2 regions of the Streptomyces sp. NPDC004327 genome follow, and region 2 is predicted to be linked to the other one. Evidence: riboswitches for the same ligand, from Rfam matches in the RefSeq annotation. Region 2 holds a riboswitch; the other holds the start of a gene.
What was found. A riboswitch is a leader RNA that binds a small molecule or an ion and turns the genes downstream of it on or off. The one in region 2 is predicted to bind S-adenosylmethionine.
Positions count from the first base shown of each region.

Region 1: another riboswitch for S-adenosylmethionine. It lies ahead of ACFYU9_RS10295 (aminotransferase class V-fold PLP-dependent enzyme); the one in region 2 lies ahead of thrC (threonine synthase).

Region 1 covers NZ_JBIAME010000002.1:912,392-924,073, reverse strand. The annotation lists gene ACFYU9_RS10305 (rhomboid family intramembrane serine protease) at 1-241, shown strand, start outside; gene ACFYU9_RS10300 (Lrp/AsnC family transcriptional regulator) at 296-577, shown strand; gene ACFYU9_RS10295 (aminotransferase class V-fold PLP-dependent enzyme) at 657-2,048, opposite strand; SAM riboswitch class IV at 2,240-2,355, opposite strand; gene trpD (anthranilate phosphoribosyltransferase) at 2,443-3,507, opposite strand; gene ACFYU9_RS10285 (cytochrome bc complex cytochrome b subunit) at 3,664-5,289, opposite strand; gene ACFYU9_RS10280 (Rieske 2Fe-2S domain-containing protein) at 5,286-6,338, opposite strand; gene ACFYU9_RS10275 (c-type cytochrome) at 6,335-7,144, opposite strand; gene ACFYU9_RS10270 (heme-copper oxidase subunit III) at 7,218-7,838, opposite strand; gene ACFYU9_RS10265 (hypothetical protein) at 8,026-8,427, shown strand; gene ACFYU9_RS10260 (Ig-like domain-containing protein) at 8,462-9,721, opposite strand; gene ACFYU9_RS10255 (cytochrome c oxidase subunit 4) at 9,850-10,248, opposite strand; gene ctaD (cytochrome c oxidase subunit I) at 10,245-11,682, opposite strand, start outside.
Region 2 covers NZ_JBIAME010000003.1:123,405-135,086, reverse strand. The annotation lists gene ACFYU9_RS11090 (class I SAM-dependent methyltransferase) at 1-193, shown strand, start outside; gene ACFYU9_RS11085 (VOC family protein) at 141-506, opposite strand; gene ACFYU9_RS11080 (SRPBCC family protein) at 571-1,047, opposite strand; gene ACFYU9_RS11075 (hypothetical protein) at 1,259-2,926, shown strand; gene ACFYU9_RS11070 (hypothetical protein) at 2,916-4,628, shown strand; gene groL (chaperonin GroEL) at 4,730-6,352, opposite strand; gene ACFYU9_RS11060 (cold-shock protein) at 6,725-6,928, opposite strand; gene ACFYU9_RS11055 (MoaD/ThiS family protein) at 7,329-7,607, opposite strand; gene thrC (threonine synthase) at 7,640-8,932, opposite strand; SAM riboswitch class I at 8,950-9,094, opposite strand; gene ACFYU9_RS11045 (glucosyl-3-phosphoglycerate synthase) at 9,216-10,160, shown strand; gene ACFYU9_RS11040 (trehalose-6-phosphate synthase) at 10,253-11,617, shown strand.

The DNA of each region.
Region 1 (11,682 bases), on a different contig from region 2:
CCGCGTGACCAGCCTGTTCCCGTTCCTCTTCTTCCTGCCGCTGCGCTTCCCCGCCTGGATCGTGCTGATCTTCTGGTTCGTGCTCCAGTGGCTGGCGGCGCGCTCGGCGGGGGCGGGGCCGGGGGTGGCGTACCTGGCGCACGTGATCGGCTTCGCGCTCGGCTTCCTCTACGCGTGGGCGCGGTACAGGGTGAGGAGAGGGGCTCGCGAAGCGATTCGCTGGAAGGGTGGTGGCGGGTGACGGGCGGGCTAGAGTGAAGCCATCAGCCGCGGCCATTGAGGGAGAAAGCCAGCCGTGATCACCGCGATCGTGCTCATCAAGACCAGCGTGGACCGCATCCCGGAGATCGCCGAGGAGATCGCCGCGATCGACTGCGTCAGCGAGGTCTTCTCCGTCACCGGCACGTACGACCTGATCGCCATGGTCCGGGTGGGCCGGCACGACGACCTGGCCGACGTCATCCCCGGCCAGATCTCCAAGATCCCGGGCGTCGAGGGCACCGACACGCACGTCGCGTTCCGCGCCTACTCGCAGAACGACCTGGACGCGGCCTTCGCCATCGGGCTGGAGTCGTAGGCGGCTGAAAGCAGCTGAAGCCGGCCTCTCCCCCGCGGGAGGCCGGCTTCACCCGTATGAGGGATCAGAGCCCCCGCGGTCAGCCGCGGTCCGGGACGCAGCGGCCGTCCTCGGTGCGGTACTTCCACTGGGCGCCGTCGCGGACCAGTTCCTTCACCGCGCCGACGAAGCGCTCGACGTGCTCGTCGGGCGTGCCCGCGCCGAAGCTGACGCGAATGGCGTTGAGGGACCTCTCGCCGGGCGCCGCCTCGGGGGCGCCGCACTCGCCCGGGTCCTGCGGGTCGCTGCCGAGCAGGGTGCGCACCAGCGGATGGGCGCAGAACAGGCCGTCGCGGACGCCGATGCCGTACTCGGCGGAGAGCGCGGCGGCGAAGTGGGAGCTGTTCCAGCCGTCGACGACGAAGGAGATCACGCCGACGCGGTCGGCGTCGTCGCCGAAGAGGGAGAGCACCCGGACCTCGGGGACCTCGGCCAGGCCCGCACGCACGGTGGCGATCAGGTGCTTCTCGCGGGCGACGAGGCGGTCGAAGCCGGCGTCGGTGAGCGCCTTGCAGGCGGCGGCGATGGCGTAGACGCCGATGACGTTGGGCGAGCCGGCCTCGTGCCGGGCCGCGGTGGTGTGCCACTCCACGTCCACACCACCGTCGGCCCGGCGGGCCACCTTGCGGGAGGCGCCGCCGCCCGCGAGGTAGGGCTCGGCGTCCTGGAGCCAGTCGGCCCGGCCGGCGAGCACGCCGGAGCCGAACGGCGCGTACAGCTTGTGCCCGGAGAACGCGACCCAGTCGACGTCCAACTCCCGCACGGAGACGGGGTGGTGGGGCGCGAGCTGGGCGGCGTCCAGGACGATCCGGGCGCCGTGCGCGTGGGCGGCGGCGGCGAGTTCGCGTACCGGCCACAGCTCGCCCGTGACGTTGGAGGCGCCGGTCACGCAGACCAGGGCCGGGCCGTAGGGCTCTCGGCCGGCGAGCGCCCGCTCCAGGATCTCGACGGCCTGGCGCGGGGTGCGCGGCGCGTCGAGGTAGGTCACCTGGGCATCGCGCCACGGGAGGAGCGAGGCGTGGTGCTCGGTCTCGAAGACGAAGACCCGGCAGTCGGCGGGGACGACCTGGGCGAGCAGGTTGAGCGAGTCGGTGGTGGAGCGGGTGAAGACGACCTGGTCGCCGGGGCGGCAGTCGAGGAACTCGGCGACGGTTGCGCGGCTGTTCTCGAAGAGGTCGGTGGAGAGCTGGGAGAGGTAGCCGGCGCCGCGGTGGACGCTGCCGTAGTACGGGGCGTAGGCGGCGACGTCGTCCCAGACGCGCTGCAGGGCCGGGGCGCTGGCGGCGTAGTCGAGCGCCGCGTAGGTGACCTCGCCGCCGGTGACGAGCGGGACGGTGACGTCGCGGCCGAGGACGGGCAGCGGGGCGTCGCAGCAGGGCTCGGACTCGGTGGCGGCGGCGGTGGCGACGGCGGCGTTCGGGCGTGCGGACATAGCGGAGTCTCCCGGGACGAAAAGGGCGCGAAAAGGCGTACGAGGCCCGTGGGGCGGCAGCGCGCGAGGGCGCGGAAAGGTGTGCCGCGGACGGGTGTTGATCCGATGAGGGGCCGAGGGGCCCTAACGCATTCGCTTGCTCACGAGACACCGCTCCCTAGAGGACCAAGGACCCCAGGGTGGTGCGCAGGGGTCCGCGCTTGCCGCAGGCTTCTGCACGTACGGCCTGGTCTTCACCCGGGGCACCCCGCCACGGACGGAGGGTTGCCGGACAGCCAGCCGGGGCTTGTAGCTGTCACTCATGACCTGTTGAAAAACCTATGCCAGACGATCACGACGCCGCAACCCCGTCCCGGCATCCGGGACGGGGTCGCAACAGTCCGTTCATACGACGTCAGGCGTTGCTGGCGGCGATCCAGCGCTCCAGGGACCGCCGGGCGGCGCCGGAGTCGACGGACTCGGCGGCCTTCGCGATGCCGGCGGACAGCTGCTCCGCGAGGGTGCCCTCGCCGGGCGCGAGCGCGGTCAGCGCCGCCGCCGCGTTGAGCAGCACGGCGTCGCGCACCGGCCCGGTCTCGCCGGCGAGCAGCCGCCGGGCGACGTCGGCGTTGTACGACGGGTCGCCGCCGCGCAGCGCGTCCAGGGTCACCGTCTCGATGCCGACGTCGCGCGGGTCGAAGCGCTCCTCGCGCACCGCGCCGTCCCTGACCACCCACACCCGGGAGGTGCCGGTGGTGGTCAGCTCGTCCAGGCCGTCGTCACCGCGGAAGACCAGGGCCGAGTTGCCGCGCTGGGCGAGCACGCCGGCCACGATCGGCGCCATCCGCGGGTCGGCGACGCCGACGGCCTGGGCCCGTACCTTCGCCGGGTTGGTCAGCGGACCGAGCACGTTGAAGGTGGTCCGGATGCCGAGCTGGCCGCGGGCGGTGGCCACGTGCCGCAGCGAGGGGTGGAACTTCACCGCGAAGCAGATGGTGATGCCGGCTTCCCCGGCGACCTCGGCGACCCGCTGCGGGGTGAGGTCGAGGTTGATGCCGAGCTTCTCCAGCACGTCGGAGGAGCCGGAGGCGGAGGACGCGGCGCGGTTGCCGTGCTTGACGACCTTCACGCCGGTGCCGGCCACCACGATCGACGCCATGGTGGAGATGTTCACCGTCTTGGCGCCGTCGCCGCCGGTGCCGACGATGTCGACGGCCGGGCCGGGCACCTCGATGACGTTGGCGTGCGCGTACATGGTCCGGACGAGGCCGGTGATCTCCTCGACCGTCTCCCCCTTGGCCCGCAGGGCCACCATGAACCCGGCGATCTGCGCGTCGGTCGCCTCGCCGCGCATGATCAGGTCCATCGCCCAGGCGGTGTCGTCGGCGGACAGGTTCCGGCCTTCGAGGAGTCCGTTCAGCAGGACGGGCCAGGAGCGGCCCGCCGCGGTGTCGCCTCCAGCGGGGTTCACAGCACTCATGACAGCTCCAGGGCTTCTGGTCCACGACCTATGACCTACGGCGCACGCAATAGGTGATGGACTCACCCTATCGAGCCGCGGTGACGGCAAAGAGCCCCGTCCATCGAATGGACGGGGCTCTCGCCGTGGCGACCTGGGTCAGGAGGTCAGCGGTGATCAGTGGTGGCCGTGGCCGCTCTCGATCTCCTTGAACTCCTCGACGGTGGGCTTGGCGACCTGGCTGTCGCCGCCGTAGTAACCCCGGTTCAGCTTGACCCGGAGCTTCTCCATGCGGCCGACCTTGCGCTCCACACCGTTCTCGTCGACGGCCGGCGGCAGCGCGGCCGGCTCGTACTGCTCGTGCGCCGTGAGCTTGTAGCGCTGACCCTGGCTGAGCGGCGTGTGGACCTCGACGAACTCACCGTGCGGCAGGCGCTTGATGATGCCGGACTCGCGTCCGTGCAGCACCTTGTCCTTGTCCCGGCGCTGGAGGCCGAGGCAGATCCGCTTGGTGACGATGAACGCGATGACCGGGCCGAGGAAGAAGAAGATCCGGACGAACCAGGTGATCGAGTTCAGCGACAGGTGGAAGTGGGTCGCCCAGAGGTCGTTTCCACCACCCACGAGCATGACCATGTACGCGGTGATCCAGGCGACACCGAAGGCGGTGCGCGTCGGAGCGTTGCGCGGGCGCTGCGCGATGTGGTGCTCGCGCTTGTCGCCGGTGATCCACGACTCGATGAACGGGTACACCGCGATGGCCGCGAGGACCAGCGGGAAGATCGCCAGCGGGATCATCACGCCGAGGACCAGCGTGTGGCCCCACAGGTTGATCTCCCAGCCCGGCATGACACGGATCAGACCCTCGGCGAAGCCCATGTACCAGTCGGGCTGGGCGCCGGTGGACACCTGGTCCGGCCGGTACGGGCCGATGGCCCAGATCGGGTTGATCGAGGCGATGGCCGCGACGACCGCGATCACACCGAAGACCAGGAAGAAGAAGCCTCCGGCCTTCGCCATGTAGACCGGCAGCAGCGGCATGCCGACGACGTTCTTGTTCGTGCGGCCGGGGCCCTCGAACTGGGTGTGCTTGTGGACGAACACCAGGATGAGGTGCGCGACCACCAGGCCGAGCATGATGCCCGGGAGCAGCAGGATGTGCGCCGAGTAGAAGCGCGCGACGAAGTCGCCGCCCGGGAACTCGCCGCCGAACAGGAACATCGAGATGTACGTGCCGACGATCGGCACGGACAGGATCGCGCCCTGCATGAAGCGGACACCGGTGCCGGAGAGCAGGTCGTCCGGGAGCGAGTAACCGGTGAAGCCGGTGAACATGCCCAGGAAGAACAGCAGGAAGCCGAACAGCCAGTTGATCTCACGCGGCTTGCGGAACGCGCCGGTGAAGAAGACGCGCATCATGTGCACGAACATGCCGGCGAGGAAGATCAGCGCCGCCCAGTGGTGGATCTGCCGGATCAGCAGACCACCGCGCACCTCGAAGGAGATGTGCATGGTCGAGTTGAACGCCTCGGACATCAGCTGACCCTGGAGCGGGACGTAGGGCCCCATGTACTCCACCTCGTTCATAGACGGGTGGAAGAACAGCGTCAGGTAGACACCGGTCAGGATGATGATGAGGAAGCTGTAGAGGCAGACCTCGCCCAGCATGAAGGACCAGTGGTCCGGGAAGATCTTCCGCATGTTGGCCTTGGCCAGCGTGTAGATCCCCAGGCGTCCGTCGGCCCAGTCGGCGATCCGCTCACCGCGGGGCGCCTGCTTACGCGTGTTGGTCACGGTGCTCATCCGCGCTCCCAGAAGGCAGGACCGACGGGCTCTTCGAAGTCGCTGAGCGCCTCGAGGTAACCCTTGTCGTTCACGCCGATCCGCAGCTGCGGCAGGGCGTGGCCGGCCGGGCCGAAGATGACGCGGGCGCCGTCGGACAGGTCGAAGGTGGACTGGTGGCACGGGCAGAGCACGTGGTGCGTCTGCTGCTCGTACAGCGAGATCGGGCAGCCGACGTGGGTGCAGATCTTCGAGAAGGCGACGATGCCCTCGTGAGACCACTCGAGCTCGCGCTTGTCCTTGATGTCGTCCGGCTGGATCCGGACGATCATCAGGGCGGCCTTGGCGATCTGGGTCTGGAAGTGCTCGTCGTGCTCCGAGAGGCCCTCGGGCATCGCGAAGGTCAGCGAACCCACCGCGACGTCCTCGGGACGCAGCGGCTCGTGCGTGTTCATGTTGATGAGCTGCTTGCCCTTGGACCACAGCGTGCTGCGGAGCTTCTCCTCGGGCAGCGGACCCATGTCACGCAGCAGGACGATGCCGGACAGCGGAACCATCGCCATCGCTCCGAAGAGCGTGTTGCGGATCAGCTTGCGGCGGCCGAAGCCGGACTCGGCGGCACCGGCCGCGAAGTCCGCCATGACCTTCGCCTTGACCTCGGGCGACGCCGCCATCGGGTGACGCTCGTCGGCGATCTCGACGTCGGACATCAGGGTGCGGGCCCAGTGGACCGCGCCCGCGCCGATGAAGAACAGCGCCGCACCGAGGGTCAGACCCAGCGCGAAGTTGAGCGAGGACACCCGGCCGAGCGGCCAGATGTACACGATCTGGTCGACCGGGAAGATCACGTACGAGGCGATGAAGCCGATCGTGGCCAGCATCGACAGCGCGAACATGAAGGCGACCGCACGCTCGGACCGGCGGGCGGCCCGCTCGTCGATGTCCTGGATGCGCGGCTTGTGGGGCGGAAGGCCCGGGTCGGCGAACGGGTCGTCGGCGACCTTCACCGCGCCGTGCGCGGTGTCCTGCACGGTCGGCAGGTTCTCTTCTGGATTCTCTTGGGTACTCATGACTTCTTGGCCTTAGCGGTGTGGGCCGCGACCCAGATGGCAACTGCGATCAGCGCGCCCAGGCCGAAGACCCACGCGAACAGACCCTCGCTGACGGGGCCGAGGCCACCGAGCTTGAGACCACCCGGGTTGTCGGCCTTGTCGCTGTTGACGGCCTGGACGTAGGCGATGATGTCCTTCTTCTGCTTCTCCGGCATCGTGGTGTCGGGGAAGGAGGGCATGTTCTGCGGGCCGGTCTGCATGGCCTCGTAGAGGTGCTTCGGGTCCACGCCCTCGAGGGAGGGTGCGTACTTGCCGTAGGTCAGCGCGCCGCCCTCGCCGGTGAAGTTGTGGCACTGGGCGCAGTTGCTGCGGAACAGCTCGCCACCCTTGGCGATGTCGGCGCCGTCAGGGCTGTACTGGCTTTCCTTCGGCGCGATCGGGCCGGCGCCGAGAGAGGCGACGTACGCCGCAAGCTGGTCGATCTGAGCCTGCGTGTAGATGACCTTCTTCCTCGGGACCTGGGCGCCCGGCTGCTGGGCGGGCATACGGCCGGTGCCGACCTGGAAGTCCACCGCCGCCGAACCCACGCCGACCAGGGACGGGCCGTCAGAGGTGCCCTGACCGCCGGTTCCGTGGCAGCTGGCGCAGCCGACGGAGTAGAGCTTCTTGCCCTCCTCGATGGCGAGGGACTGGGCGGTGTCATCGGCCTTGGCCGTGCCCGCGGGCGCGAACGCGGCGTACAGCCCCCCAGTTGCCGCCAGCGCGAGAAGTAGGACGACGACCGCCGCCAGCGGATGGCGTCGTCGTGCGGAGAGCTTTTTCACGGATTACCCCGGTGTCAGGATCTTCTGCGTCGATGCTTGCTGGATGTGTCTCCGCCCGGAGGGCGGAGCCCGATTACTTGATCAAGTAGATCGTGGCGAAGAGGCCGATCCAGACGACATCGACGAAGTGCCAGTAGTAGGACACGACGATGGCGGCGGTTGCCTGCTCGTGAGTGAACCTCTTGGCGGCGTACGTCCGGCCGAGGACCAGCAGGAAGGCGATGAGACCGCCCGTCACGTGCAGGCCGTGGAAGCCGGTGGTCAGGTAGAACACCGTGCCGTACGGGTCCGAGGACAGCGAGAGGCCGTCCTTCTTGACCAGCTCGGTGTACTCGAAGACCTGGCCGCCAATGAAGATCGCGCCCATCACGAAGGTGATGATGAACCACGTCCGGAGCTTCTTCACGTCGCCCCGCTCGGCGGCGAAGACGCCGAGCTGACAGGTGAGGGAGGAGAGCACCAGGATCGTGGTGTTCGTCGCGGAGAACGGGAGGTTCAAGGCATGAGCCTTTTCCGCCCAGAACTCCGGACCCATCACGGATCGCAGGGTGAAGTACATCGCGAAGAGGGCCGCGAAGAACATCAGCTCGGAACTCAGCCAGATGATGGTTCCGACGCTGGTGAGGTTCGGTCGATTGACCGACGGGTGCGCGTGCCCGGTTTCTACTGTCGTTACTGTCGCCACGACCGACATTATGTCGGTCGCTTATCCCGCCCTCACTCCGGGGGGTGCCGTTCGGAGTGTCCGGGCCGCGTGTCCTGCCCGAACGGCCCATCGCGGCGGGGTTCCGACACCCTTCGAACAGGTGTTGAACGGGTGTTGACGAGGTGTGGACCGGAGTAGCATCCGCGCAACGGCCGACCACCTTCACGGAGGAACGATGCAGTCGAGCGCCACGGTCCTGGTCTACTCCGACGACGCCAACACCCGGGCGCAGGTGCGTCTGGCGGCCGGGCGCAGGCCCGCCACCGATGTTCCCCCGGTCGAGTTCGTCGAGTGCGCGACGCTGCCGGCGGTCCTGGAGGAGCTGGACCGGGGCGGCATCGACGTGTGCGTGCTGGACGGCGAGGCGGTGCCGGCCGGCGGCATGGGCGTGTGCCGGCAGATCAAGGACGAGGTGTTCCACTGCCCTCCCGTCCTGCTGCTGATCGGCCGTCCGCAGGACGCCTGGCTGGCCACCTGGAGCCGCGCGGACGCCGCGATCACCCTTCCGGTGGAACCGGTGGAGTTCGCGGCGTCGCTGGCGGGTCTGCTGCGCTCACGGCTGTCCGTGGACGCCTAGGAAGGCCTGTGGGCGCGCGGGGCGCCCGCAGGGGCTAGAGGGAGGGCCGCAGGCGGGCCTTGGCGTCCTCGGTGGCGCCGGGGTCCGAGCCGCCGTCCGTCACCAGGGCGCTGCCCTTGCGCCACTTGGCCCAGGAGACGTTCCAGTCGCCGAAGCCGTTGCCGAACGGGTCCATCATCTCGCCCTCGCTGTTGACGACCTGGACGATGTCGCCGGGGCGGACGGTCTCGTAGAACCAGGCGGCGTTGTCGGTCGACATGCCGACACAGCCGTGGCTGACGTTGGCGACGCCCTGGGAGCCCACCGACCAGGGGGCGGCGTGCACGTACTCGCCGCTCCAGGTCACCCGGGTGGCGTAGTAGACGGGCAGGTCGTACGAGTCGGAGCTGCCCTCGGAGATGCCGATGCTGGTGCCCCGCATCCGGACGTAGTACTCCTTGCCGAGCACCACCTTGATGCCGTTTCGGGTGGAGAAGCCCGGTTTTCCGGTGGTCACCGGAATGGTGTTGATCACTTCTCCGTTCCGCTTCACCGTCATCTGGTGCTCGCTCGCGTCCGCGGTCGCCTCGATGCGGTCGCCGATGGTGAGCGTGAGCGGCTTGGACGCGCCGCCGTAGAGCTTGTCGCCGACCTTCAGGCCGTCGAGGTTGCCGGTGGCGGTGACGGTGGCGCCGGTGGGCCAGTACTCCTTCGGACGGAAGTGCAGTTCCTTGTCGTCCACCCAGTACCAGGCGCCCTCGACGGCGGGCGTGGAGCGGACCTTGAGCGCCCGTTCGACGACGGCGCGGGCCGCCTTGTCCTTGACCGGGACGCTCAGCTCGGCCGTGATCGGCTGCCCGACGCCGTACTTGCCCGCCTCGGGGCCGAACGCGACGGTGAGGGCCCGTTTGGCCGGTGCCGTCTCGAACGTGAACGTACGGGTCCCTGGAGCGCCGTCCGCGTCCTCGGTGGCCACCTGGACGGTGTAGCGCGCGCCGGCCGCGAGAGCGGCCGTGGAGCGCCATCTGCGGCCGTCGGCGCTGAGTTCGCCGGCCAGGTGGTGTCCGGTCTCGTCGGTGGCGGTGACGTCGGTGATCCGCCCGTCGTCGGCCTTGGCGGTGATCTCCAGGGGCTTGTCGGGGTCCGCCTTCTTCCCGCCGCCGGGGGCGTTGAAGGCGATCTCGTCGGACGCGTCGTAGGGCCTCGCCGACAGCGGATGGTCCTCGGAGCCCGCACACGCGGTGGCACCGGCGGTGACGGTGAGGGCCAGAAGGGTGCAGCTCAGAACAGTCCGAATGCGCGGCGTGTCGTTCATGACTTCACGTTAAGAACAATCCCCGCGCCCGGCGCGCCGAGCGGAGCAAACGAGGGGCCCGGTCACTTCCGAAGCGAAGTGACCGGGCCCCTCGGGGTGTTGCGGGGTCCTGCTCGTGCTGCTGCCTGCTACTGGTTCTGGTTCTCACCGCGGTAGAACTCGAAGACCCAGCCCCAGATGCCGACGAGGATCAGCGGCGCCGAGAAGTACAGCAGCCACCAGCCCATCGCGATGGCGAGGAACGCGAGCGCACCGCCGATGGCCAGCGAGAGCGGCTGCCAGCTGTGGGGGGCGAAGAAGCCCACCTCGCCGGCCTCGTCCGCGACGTCGGCCTCCTTGTCGTCCTGCGCCATGGCGTCGACCCGCCGGGCCGTGAAGGCCAGGTAGTAGCCGATCATGATGCAGAGGCCGAACGCCAGGAACAGCGCCGTCGTACCGACCGGCTCCTTCGACCACACGCCATAGACGATCGCCATGGCGAGGACGAAGACGCTCAGCCAGATGAACATCTTGCCCTGGATCTTCACTTGCCGGCCTCCTTGCCGCCGCTGAGGGCCGCCACCTCGTGAGGCTTGTTCTCGAGCTGGTCGAGAGCCGAGATCTCAGGGTGGTGCAGGTCGAACGCCGGGGATTCGGAACGGATCCGCGGCAGGGTGAGGAAGTTGTGCCGCGGCGGCGGGCAGGACGTCGCCCACTCGAGCGAACGGCCGTAGCCCCACGGGTCGTCGACCTCGATCTTCTTGCCGTACTTGGCGGTCTTCCACACGTTGTAGAAGAACGGCAGCATCGACAGGCCGAGCAGGAACGACGAGATCGTCGAGATCGTGTTCAGCGTGGTGAAGCCGTCGGCGGCGAGGTAGTCCGCGTAACGACGCGGCATGCCCTCGGCACCCAGCCAGTGCTGCACCAGGAACGTGCCGTGGAAGCCCACGAACAGCGTCCAGAAGGTCATCTTGCCGAGGCGCTCGTCCAGCATCTTGCCGGTGAACTTCGGCCACCAGAAGTGGAAGCCGGAGAACATCGCGAAGACCACGGTGCCGAAGATCACGTAGTGGAAGTGCGCCACGACGAAGTACGAGTCGGAGACGTGGAAGTCCATCGGGGGCGAGGCCAGGATGACGCCGGTCAGACCACCGAAGGTGAAGGTGACCAGGAAGCCGACGGCCCAGAGCATCGGGGTCTCGAAGGACAGCGAGCCCTTCCACATCGTTCCGATCCAGTTGAAGAACTTCACGCCGGTCGGAACGGCGATGAGGAACGTCATGAAGGAGAAGAACGGGAGGAGCACGCCACCGGTGACGTACATGTGGTGCGCCCACACGGTCACGGACAGACCGGCGATCGCGATGGTCGCGGCCACCAGACCGATGTAGCCGAACATCGGCTTGCGGCTGAAGACCGGGATGACCTCGGAGATGATGCCGAAGAAGGGCAAGGCGATGATGTACACCTCTGGGTGTCCGAAGAACCAGAAGAGGTGCTGCCAGAGCAGTGCGCCGCCGTTGGCCGCGTCGAAGACGTGGGCACCGAACTTGCGGTCCGCCTCCAGGGCGAACAGCGCGGCCGCCAGGACCGGGAAGGCGAGCAGGACCAGGACACCGGTCAGCAGCACGTTCCAGGTGAAGATCGGCATGCGGAACATCGTCATGCCCGGAGCGCGCATGCAGATGATCGTGGTGATGAAGTTGACCGAGCCGAGGATCGTGCCGAAGCCGGAGAAGGCCAGACCCATGATCCACATGTCGGCGCCGACACCCGGCGAGCGGACGGCGTCCGACAGCGGGGAGTAGGCGAACCAGCCGAAGTCGGCGGCACCCTGCGGGGTGAGGAAGCCGGCGACGGCGATGATCGAGCCGAAGAGGTACAGCCAGTAGGCGAACATGTTCAGCCGCGGGAACGCCACGTCGGGCGCGCCGATCTGCAGCGGCATGATCCAGTTCGCGAAACCGGCGAACAGCGGC
Region 2 (11,682 bases):
CCTCGCCTACACCGCCGAAGCCCTGCGCGCCCTCTTCGCCGACACCGCCGGCCTCGAAGAGCTCGCGCTCCGCCGCATGCGCGACGAACCGGCCGACTCCCCGCACTTCGGCGAATCGTTCCTCTGGGCCGGGCTGTTCGTCACCCCGCCCGCCGCGGGCACAGACAGAACGGATGTCCCGCCGGGTCGATGAGCACCAGGAAGCGGTCGGGGTCCTGCTGCGGTTCCGGGCGCGTCGCACCCAGGGCCAGCAGCCGGGCCGCGGTCGCCGCCAGGTCGTCCACGTCGAAGTCGAGGTGGACCTGCTGCGGCACGGTCTGGCCCGGCCACTCGGGCGCCCGGTAGTCGTCGACGCGCTGGAAGCCGAGCAGAAGGCCGCCGTCGCGCTGGAGGCCGGCGAAGTCGGGGCGGTTGGCGGGGTGCAGGGGCAGGCCGGTGGCCTGGTGGTAGAAGTCGGCGAGGGCGAGCGGGTCGGCGCAGTCGAGGGTGATCGCGGAAAGCTCCATGGACAGCACCCTAGGAACCAACGCCCCGCCCCCGCCCGGGATTTCACCCGCCACCACGGCCCGATCAGTCGCCCATCCCCTTCAGGTACTCCGCCAGCCTGTCGTACTGCTCCCGCACCCCCGTCTCCATCCCCGCCGCCAGCGCCTGGTCCCGGACCTCCGAAGACGGCCAGAAGGACGTGCTGGTCAGGGCCGTGCCGCCGGCCGGGGTGGCGTCGAAGGCGAGGGTGACGTGGACCGGGGCGGCGTCCGGCATCTGTTCGAAGCGTTCCGTGTAGACGAGGCGCTCGGCCGGGAGGATCTCCTGGTAGGTGCCGGAGAAGACGATCTCCTGGCCGTCCGGGGTGCGCTGGCCCCAGCGCCAGGCGCCGCCCGGGCGCAGGTCGATGTCGCAGACCGACATGGTCAGCCCGGCGGCGCCGTACCAGGCGCGTACGTGCTCCGGGCGCGTCCACGCCTCCCAGAGGCGCCGCACGGGGGCGTCGAAGGTGCGGGTGATGACCAGCTCGCGGTCCGCCGGGGTGGTCAGCAGCGTGATCATGACATTTTCTCGCCTCCCGCCGCAGCCGCTGCGGGCTCTCCCACCAGCATCGCCCCGGCCGCCGCCCGCCGCCTACCCGAACAATCCGGTGAACGCGTTCAACAACAAGCGCTATCGTGCGTACCACGCGGCCCGCCACCACGCGCGCCGCACGTCTGACCTGTGGGGGGTCCCTTTCATGCGCTCTACGCGCACACGTCCGCATGCCCTCGTGCGTGCGGCCACCGTCTTCGCTCTGACCGCGGGCCTCGCGCTGCCCGCCCTGGTCATCGCGCCCGCCGCGCACGCGGCCGGCGTCACCCGCACCACCACCTCGGACGACGGCCGGATCGTCGTCGACCTGACGTCGGAAGCCGTGTGGGTGAAGGTCAGCGTCCTCGCCTCCAGCGCCCCGGACGCCGCCGTGCTCGCCTCGACAGACGACCTCAGCTGGCAGTCCGCCGACGAGGCCACCGACCGGCCCTACGGCTGGGCCACCGCGGACACCCTGAAGCTGCCCGAGGGCACGCCGCTGGGCGACTACCCGGTCGTCGTCGAGTACCGGCTGCCCGCCGGCACCGTCCAGAAGTGGACCGGCGGCACGTACAGCCACAAGCTGCACACCGGTGTCAGCAAGCTGTCCTTCGACCACAAGACCACCAGCTACGACCAGCGTGACCTCGTCCTGTCCGGCGCGGCGACCACCTGGGACCCGTCCACCGGCGCGCGGACCGCGGCCCGCGAAGGCACCAAGGTCAAGGTCTCGCTCAGCCTGAGCGACCTCATGGGCGGCAACTGGCACACCGTCGACGCGACCGCCGTCACCGGCGCCGGCGGCGGCTTCTCGCTGCCGTTCACCCCGAACGCGGTGGTCCGCGGCGGCAGCGCCACGGTCGTCGAGGCCGCCGCCGACACCGACCCGAACGCCGGGTACAAGGTGCCGGAGGTCGGCGTCGAGACCCTCCAGTACCGGATCAACGCCGATCTGAACAAGTACCGGGTCGCCAAGGGCACCGACGTCACCGTCTCCGGCCGGGTGGAGCGGCTCACCCAGGACGGCTGGCAGCCGTTCGCGAACGCGCCGGTCGTGACGAGGAACCTCGAACCCCAGTACTACGACCGCACCGACCCGGGCACCGACGTGATGGGCAGCGGGACCGCCACGGCCGCCGGCACCTTCTCGTACGGCGCCCGGGCCACGTACGCCACGCAGGTGTACACGTTCCTGCGGCCGTCGGTGTACTTCCAGAACATCAACTTCGACCAGGGCCAGATCGCCGTCCCGCAGCCGATCTGGTACAGCGGCGTCCGCACCACCCTGGACGAGTTCGGCTCCGTCCACGCCACCGCCCGCGTCAACGGCGGCAGCTGCGAGAACGAGCCCGTGTACCTCCAGGTGTCCTTCGACGGCGGCCGCACCTGGGGCAACCTGAAGTACGGCAAGACGCAGTGGGACAACAGCTTCACCTACTGCAAGGCCGACATCACGGCCTGGGGCTACGTCAACGCCACCTACCGGCTGTACCACTACGAGACGGACCTCTTCGCCGCGCGGGACGCCGCCCCGGCCAGGCTCTCCCGCATCGAGACCCGCTTCTCCGCCTTCAACATCAGCCCCACCCGGCCGCGCGTGAACTCGCACATGACGGTCACCGGCACGGTGCAGAAGAAGATCGGCAGCACCTGGAAGCCGCTCGCCGGCGCCAAGGTCATGCTCCTGTTCAAGCCCAAGGGCGGCACCCAGTGGTACTGGGTGAGCCGCGACGTACCCACCAACACCTACGGCAACTTCAACTTCCGGGCCAAGAACTACGGCGACGGCTCGTGGATCGTGCTGAAGCAGTCGCAGAACGGCTACTTCTACAGCGAGGCGAAGGGTAAGTACATCGATGCGCTCTGACCTCCACCCCTCCGCCCGCGCCACCGCGCGCGCCGCGTCCCTGCTCGCCGCGCTGACCGTCCTCGCCCTCGGCGCGGGCACCGCCCCCGCCCTCGCGGAGGAGCCGGCGCCCCCGGCACCGGCCACCGTCGGCATCGGCCACGCCGTCACCGAGGAGTACCAGCGCGGCGCCTTCCACGTGAACACGTGGACGGACGCCCCCTCGGCCACCATCACCGCCGTGTCGGCGAAGATCCGCAAGGGCGACGCCGTCGTCGCCGAGATCCCCGCCCTCACCCAGGCGTCCTGGAACAAGAACCTCTACTCCCTGGCCGTCGGCGAGGCGCTCAAGCTCACCGAGGACGGCGGCACCATCCCGGAGCTCGGCAAATACGCCATCGACGTCACGGCGACCGACTCCCTCGGCAACACCCTGACCCGCAGCGACGCCGGCACGCTCGACTTCACCCTGAAGCCGCAGCTCGACGTCGGCTTCTCCGCGCCCAGCTGGAACGACCGCAGCACCCACCCCTCGGGCACGCTCGTCGGCGTCCAGCCCGGCTCCGGCGACCTGGTCCCGATCCCCGGCCGCGGCATCACCGTGCAGCGCCTGGCCGCCGAGGGCACCCCGGCGCAGACGGCGACCACAGACGACACGGGCGCGTTCAGCGGCGAGTCGTACGGCGACGTGAAGATCGGCGAGGAGTTCCGCGTCTCGTACGCGGAGAACAGCGAGCAGGTGCACGGCTCGTACGACTTCACGCGGGGGCTCCTCGGCTACAACAGCCGCCGCGTGAACGTGACCGCCACCGCAGACAAGGCCCGCGTGCTGCCCGGCGAGAAGGTCACGGTCACCGGCCGCATGACCGACCCGAACAACGCCGACGCCCCCGTGGCCGACCAGCAGGTCCGGGTGAGCCTGGCCTCCGGCTCCTACGACACCCCCGTCGCCCAGACGGTCTCGACCGACGCGGACGGCCGCTTCAGCGCCCAGCTGCCGGCCACTCCCGGCATCCGGGTGGACGGCTGGACGGTCTCCCCCACCGACCCGTTCCTGTACTTCTCCGGCGCCAACGGCCAGCTGGCGATGCCTCAGGAGGCCCGGGTCCTCGTCGCCCGCGGCACCCTCGCCGCGGACGGCAAGGTCAATGTGATCGGCGCCTTCCGTCCCTGGTACAACCCGAAGCAGTGGTTCAGCTGGACCCCTCCGGAGACGCTGCTCCTGGAGAACTCGGCCGACGGCCGAACCGGCTGGCGGACCATCGCCACCACTTCCCTCGGCAACAACAGCTACCCCGCGTTCTACAACCTCAACGGCAGGAGCCAGGGCGGCTTCTTCCGGGTCCGGCACGTGCTGAGCAACGAGTTCACCGAGTCCACCGGCGTCACGTTCCGGATGGTCCGCACCGCCACGCGGATCATCGGCGTGAACGCCAACCCGGAGCCGGTGCGCAAGGGCGCGGCCATGACCGTGACCGGCACGCTCCAGCAGGCGGTCGGCGGCGTGTGGAAGGGGTACGGGAACGCTCCCGTCACCCTGTGGTTCCAGGCCCGCGGCTCCTCGGCGTGGAAGCAGCTGGCGACCGGCCGCACGGCCTGGAACGGCGCGGTGACGTTCCGGACGACGGCGACGGTGGACGGCTCGTACACCATCCGGCACAACGGTGACGGCACGCACTTCAACGCGCCGGCCGCGTACAACGACTACGTCGACGTGCGCTGACCCGCAGTCCGCACGACCGGCCGCGAAAGCCCGAGGGCGGCACCCCCAGTGGGGGTGCCGCCCTCGGTCGCGTTCAGCGATGAACGTCCGATCCGTCAGGATCAGAAGTCCATGTCACCGCCCGGCATGCCGCCGCCGGCCGGCGCGGCGGCCTTCTCCGGCTTGTCGGCGATGACGGCCTCGGTGGTGAGGAACAGGGCCGCGATGGAGGCGGCGTTCTGCAGCGCGGAGCGCGTCACCTTGGCCGGGTCGATGATGCCCTCGGCGATCATGTCGACGTACTCACCGGACGCGGCGTTCAGGCCGTGGCCGACGGGCAGGTTGCGGACCTTCTCCACCACGACGCCACCCTCGAGGCCGGCGTTCACGGAGATCTGGGTCAGCGGGGCGGCCAGCGCCTTGCGGACGATCTCGGCACCGGTGGCCTCGTCGCCGTCCAGGTCCAGCTTCTCGAAGACGGAACCGGCCTGCAGCAGCGCGACGCCACCACCGGCGACGATGCCCTCCTCGACGGCGGCCTTCGCGTTGCGGACGGCGTCCTCGATGCGGTGCTTGCGCTCCTTGAGCTCGACCTCGGTCGCGGCACCGGCCTTGATGACGGCGACGCCACCGGCGAGCTTCGCCAGGCGCTCCTGGAGCTTCTCGCGGTCGTAGTCCGAGTCGGAGTTCTCGATCTCGGCGCGGATCTGGTTCACGCGGCCCGCGACCTGCTCGCTGTCACCGGCACCGTCGACGATGGTCGTCTCGTCCTTGGTGATGACGACCTTGCGGGCGCGGCCCAGGAGGTCGAGACCGGCGCTCTCCAGCTTGAGGCCGACCTCCTCGGAGATGACCGTGCCGCCGGTGAGGATGGCGATGTCGTTCAGCATGGCCTTGCGGCGGTCGCCGAAGCCCGGGGCCTTGACGGCGACGGAGCGGAAGGTGCCGCGGATCTTGTTGACGACCAGGGTCGACAGGGCCTCGCCCTCGACGTCCTCGGCGATGATCAGCAGCGGCTTGCCCGACTGCATGACCTTCTCGAGGAGCGGGAGCAGGTCCTTCACCGAGGAGATCTTGGAGTTGACGATGAGGATGTACGGGTCCTCGAGCGCCGCCTCCATGCGCTCCATGTCGGTCGCGAAGTACGCCGAGATGTAGCCCTTGTCGAAGCGCATGCCCTCGGTGAGCTCAAGCTCCAGACCGAAGGTCTGGGACTCCTCGACGGTGATGACGCCTTCCTTGCCGACCTTGTCCATGGCCTCGGCGATGAGCTCGCCGATCTGGGTGTCGGCGGCGGAGATGGAGGCGGTGGAGGCGATCTGCTCCTTCGTCTCGACCTCCTTCGCCTGGTCGAGCAGCGCACCGGAGACGGCCTCGACGGCCTTCTCGATGCCGCGCTTGAGGGCCATCGGGTTGGCACCCGCGGCGACGTTGCGCAGGCCCTCGCGGACCAGGGCCTGGGCGAGAACGGTGGCGGTGGTCGTACCGTCGCCGGCGACGTCGTCCGTCTTCTTGGCGACTTCCTTGACCAGCTCGGCGCCGATCTTCTCGTACGGGTCCTCGAGCTCGATCTCCTTGGCGATGGAGACACCATCGTTGGTGATCGTGGGGGCGCCCCACTTCTTCTCGAGGACGACGTTACGGCCCTTGGGGCCGAGGGTGACCTTGACGGCGTCAGCGAGCTGGTTCATGCCGCGCTCGAGACCGCGCCGGGCCTCCTCGTCGAACGCGATGATCTTGGCCATGTGAAGTGGTCCTCCCGGACATGGGGTGGATAACGCTCCAGGACCGCGCCGACGCCCGCGACGGACGGTCGGCGCGTCCTCGTGGTTCCTTGCCCCACGCGGCCGGCGACCTCGTCTGCCCGATCCTCGTAGCACTCTCAGCGTGAGAGTGCTAACGCCAATGATTAGCACTCGCCCCATGTGAGTGCAAGCGACTACGGAGGATCGACCACCTCTCGGCGCACTCCCGCGCACGCTCCCCCCGCCCTCCCGTACGCACGCGCCCCCGTCCTCCCGCACGTACGCGCCCGCGCACGCGCGAGGGGCCCGCGCCCCGGTAACCGGGATGCGGGCCCCTCGACGGAAGTGCGTCGTCGGCCGATCGCGCCGTGCTCAGACGGCGAGCTTGACCATGTCCGCCTGCGGACCCTTCTGGCCCTGCGAGATCTCGAACTCGACCCGCTGACCCTCTTCGAGGGTGCGGTAGCCGTCCATCTGGATCGCGCTGTAGTGGACGAAAACATCCGCACCACCGTCGACCGCGATGAAGCCGTAGCCCTTCTCCGCGTTGAACCACTTGACGGTGCCCTGAGCCATGCCTAACTCCCCTATTACTGGCCCTTGCGCGGGACCGCACTTCGCGGACCCGGGTCAGACCCTGCGCCGGAACGCGTCGACCGCGGCTGAATGTATCTGCCCAACTGCCCTCTGCAACAGGTCAATCGGACGAGAATTCTGGGCACGCCGGAAAGGGGAATTGGGGAGAATATGCTGAATTCCGGGGCAAGTCGGGCCCGGCAAAGTGCGCAGAAGGTACACAAGGCACGGGCACTTTGGCTGCTTCTTGTCGGTCGAGGCGCATTCTCATATGCGTCTGGCATGAGCAGCGGAGGGGACTTCCCCAACTCTACCGCGCTCAACCATGCAGAATTGCCCCCTCCGCTTCTTCTCGCGGAAGGGGCAATTCTGTACTGATGGGTAGTGCCGTCTCCGGGGCTCAGCAGCCGCCGGCGACCGCCGGAATGATGGAGATGCCGGCGCCGTTCGGCGTGGCCGTCTCCAGGCCCTGCTCGAAACGCACGTCGTCGTCGTTCACGTACACGTTGACGAAGCGGCGCAGCTTGCCCTGGTCGTCCAGGACGCGGGCGGCGATGCCGGCGTGGTTCTTCTCCAGGTCGGCGATGACCTCGGCGAGGGTCGCGCCCTCGGCGGCGACCTCGGCCTGGCCGCCGGTGTAGGTGCGGAGGATGGTGGGGATGCGGACGTTCACGGCCATGGCTGTCTTCGTACCTTTCAGCGGGTCAGCGGTCAGTGGGCGAGGCCGGCGTCGCGGAACGCGTCCAGGCTCGGTCGGATGGTGGCGGTCGCCTGAGAAGTGTCGGCAACGGCGTCCAGGGTCTTGAGGCCGTCACCCGTGTTGAGGACGACGGTGGTCTTCGACGGGTCGATGACGCCGTTCTCGACGAGCTTGCGCGCCACGCCGACGGTCACGCCGCCGGCGGTCTCCGCGAAGATGCCCTCGGTGCGGGCGAGCAGCTTGATGGCGTCGACGACCTGCTCGTCGTTCACGTCCTCCACGGCGCCGCCGGTCCGGCGGGCGATGTCGAGGACGTAGGGGCCGTCGGCCGGGTTGCCGATGGCGAGCGACTTGGCGATGGTGTTCGGCTTCTGGGGCCGTACGACGTCGTGGCCGGCCTTGAAGGCGGCGGAGACCGGGGAGCAGCCCTCGGCCTGGGCGCCGAAGATCTTGTACGGCTTGTCCTCGACCAGGCCCAGCTTGATGAGCTCCTGCAGACCCTTGTCGATCTTGGTGAGCTGGGAGCCGGAGGCGATGGGGATGACGAGCTGGTCCGGGATGACCCAGCCGAGCTGCTCGCAGATCTCGTAGGCGAGCGTCTTGGAGCCCTCGCCGTAGTACGGACGGAGGTTGACGTTGACGAAGCCCCAGCCCTCGCCGAGCGGGTCGCCGATGAGCTCCGAGCAGAAGCGGTTGACGTCGTCGTAGTTGCCCTCGACGGCGACGAGGTCGCCGCCGTAGACGCCGGCCATGACGACCTTGCCCTGCTCCAGGTCGTGCGGGATGAACACGCAGGAGCGGAAGCCGGCCCGGGCGGCCGCGGCGCCGACGGCGCCGGCCAGGTTGCCGGTGGAGGAGCAGGAGAGGGTGGTGAAGCCGAAGGCGCGGGCGGCCTCGATGGCCTGGGCGACGACCCGGTCCTTGAAGGAGTGGGTCGGGTTGCCGGAGTCGTCCTTGACGAACAGCTTGCCGGGCTCGACGCCGAGCTCGCGGGCCAGGTTGTCGGCCTTGACCAGCGGGGTCCAGCCGGGGTTCAGGTTCGGCTTCTCGGCGACGTCGGCCGGGACGGGCAGCAGCGGGGCGTAGCGCCAGATGCTGGCGGGACCGGCCTCGATGCGCTTGCGCAGGGCCTCGGGGTCGCCGGCCGGCAGGTCGTAGGCCACTTCGAGCGGGCCGAAACACAGCTCACAGGCGAAAATCGGGCCGAGCGGGAAGGTCTCACCGCATTCCCGACAAGAGAGGCCGGACGCGGGACCGAGGTCGACGGAGGTTCCGGAAGCGGGTGCGACGGTCTGAACAGCCATGGAGGCGAGGCCCTTTCTCCTCATCTTCCTCATGGCGCATTTCGCCATGAGACGGATTTGGCACCTTCCCTAGCCGGGGACCTCGCTGGATGACGAGACAAACCGACTGGAGGGTTGCCGGGGCTTCAACGGGCCGTATCCCTCTGCCCCTCTGGATGAGCGGTATTCGATTGTGGAACGCGGTCGGCACCCCGACATGCATCGGGCATCCGCGTTGTTCAAGACTGTAACCGAAGCCTTCGAAGCCGGAGACGGACGTCCGATCCGCGAGATGGAGATCACGTTGCTGGAAGAAGTGGAGCGCTGGCTGGCCCGGCGGTCCTGGTCGGTGGCCGACCGTCCGCTGGAGCGGATCCTCGCCGCCAAGCGCGGTACGAAGGTCAGCGTGGTGCTGCCCGCGCTGAACGAGGAGGCGACGGTCGGCACGATCGTCTCCGTGATCCGCCGCGAGCTGATGACGGAGGCGGTGCCGCTGGTGGACGAGCTGGTGGTGGTCGACTCGGGCTCGACCGACCGTACGGCCGAGGTCGCCGCGGCGGCGGGCGCGCGCGTGGTCGCGCGCGACGCGATCCTGCCCCGGATACCGGCGGTGCCGGGCAAGGGCGAGGTCCTGTGGCGGTCACTGATGGTGACGAGCGGCGACGTGATCTGCTTCGTGGACGCGGACCTGAAGGACTTCTCGGCGGACTTCGTCACCGGCATCGTGGGACCGCTCCTGACCGACCCGGACGTGGACTTCGTCAAGGCGATGTACGACCGGCCGCTCGGCGACGAACCAGGTCAGGGCGGCCGGGTGACCGAGCTGGTGGCCCGCCCGCTGCTCAATCTGCACTGGCCGCAGCTGGCCGGCTTCGTCCAGCCGCTGGGCGGCGAGTACGCGGCGCGGCGCTCGCTGCTCGAACGGCTGCCGTTCCCGGTCGGTTACGGAGTGGAGCTGGGCCTGCTGGTGGACGCGCTGCACACGGTGGGCCTCGACGCGCTCGCACAGGTGGACGTGGGGGTCAGGAAGCACCGCCACCAGGACGGCCGGGCGCTGGGCCGGATGGCGGCGGCGATCTACCGGACGGCGCAGCTGCGGCTGTCGCGCGGCCATCTCGTCAGGCCGCGGCTGACGCAGTTCGAGCGCGGCGAGGAGGGGTTCACGCCCCGCACGTACGAGGTGGACACGGAGGAGCGGCCGCCGATGGCGGAGGTGGCGGAGTACGCGGAGCGGCGCAGGGTGGCGTGAGGCCGGGCGGCGGGCCGGGGACGGGCCTGCCCGCATCCTCCTGTCTTAAATCCGTACGTTTGAGCGTTTACCGGACGGGCTAGGTTCGCCGTATGGCTTCTGTCCTCGTGGCATCGAACCGCGGCCCGGTCTCGTACACCCTGCGGGAGGACGGCTCCCTCCACCCCCGGCGCGGCGGCGGCGGCCTCGTGTCGGGCCTGAGCGCGGTCTCGTCCGGCGACAGCGTGTGGGTGTGCGCGGCGCTCGGCGACGGCGACCGCGAGGCGGTGCGGCGCGGGATCGCCGAGCCGGGCGTGACGATGCTGGACATCGACCCGCAGGTGTACGCCGACGCGTACAACGGCATCGCGAACTCGGTGCTGTGGTTCCTCCACCACCACCTGTACGACATCCCGCGCGAGCCCGTCTTCGACGCCGCCTTCCGCCGCCGCTGGGAGTCCTACCGCGGCTACAACCAGGCCTTCGCCGAGGCGCTCGCCCGGGCGGCGGACGAGGGCGCGGCGGTCCTCGTGCAGGACTACCACCTGGCGCTGGTGCCGGGGCAGCTGCGGGAGCTCCGCCCCGACCTGCGGATCGGGCACTTCACGCACACGCCGTGGGCCGATCCGCGCTATCTGCGGATGCTCCCCGACGACGTCCACCAGGAGCTGGTGGAGGGCATGCTCGGCGCCGACGAGGTCGGCTTCCACACCCGGGCCTGGGCCGACGCCTTCCTGTCCGACCCGCGCGTGGGGCGCACGATCGGCGACACCCGGGTCCGTACGTACCCGCTCGGCGTCGACGGCGACGACCTGCGCGCGCTGGCGCACCGGCCCGAGGTCGACGACCGTCTGGCGGCGCTGCGGGCCGAGGTCGGGGACCGGAAGACGATCGTCCGCGTCGATCGCACCGAACTCTCCAAGAACATCCTCCGCGGCCTGCTCGCCTACCGCGAGCTGCTCACCACCCGCCCCGAGTGGCGCGGCCGCGTCGTCCACCTCGCCTCCGCCTACCCCTCCCGCCAGGACCTGGAGGTCTACCGCTCCTACACCGCCTCGGTCACCGAGCTCGCCGCCGCGATCAACGCCGAGTTCGGCACGGCCGACTGGCAGCCCGTCCTCGTCTCCGTCCAGGACGACTTCCCCCGCTCCCTCGCCGCCTACCGCCTCGCCGACGTCGCCCTCGTCAACCCCGTCCGCGACGGCATGAACCTCGTCGCCAAGGAGATCCCGGTCGTCTCCGACGCCGGCTGCGCCCTGGTCCTCTCCCGCGAGGCGGGCGCCTACGAGGAACTCCACGCCGACGCCCTCACGGTCAACCCCTACGACGTGACGGAGACCGCCGAGGCGCTCCACGAGGCCCTGACGATGCCGGCGGCGGAGCGCGCGGACCGCACCAAGCGCCTGGCCGCGGCGGCGACGGCGCTGCCGCCGCAGCGGTGGTTCCTGAGCCAGCTGGCGGAGCTGCGCGGGCAGTAGGGCGGTCGACGGGATGTCCTGCACCGAACGGGCGTTCCTGCCGCGTGCCTGACGGCACGCACGGC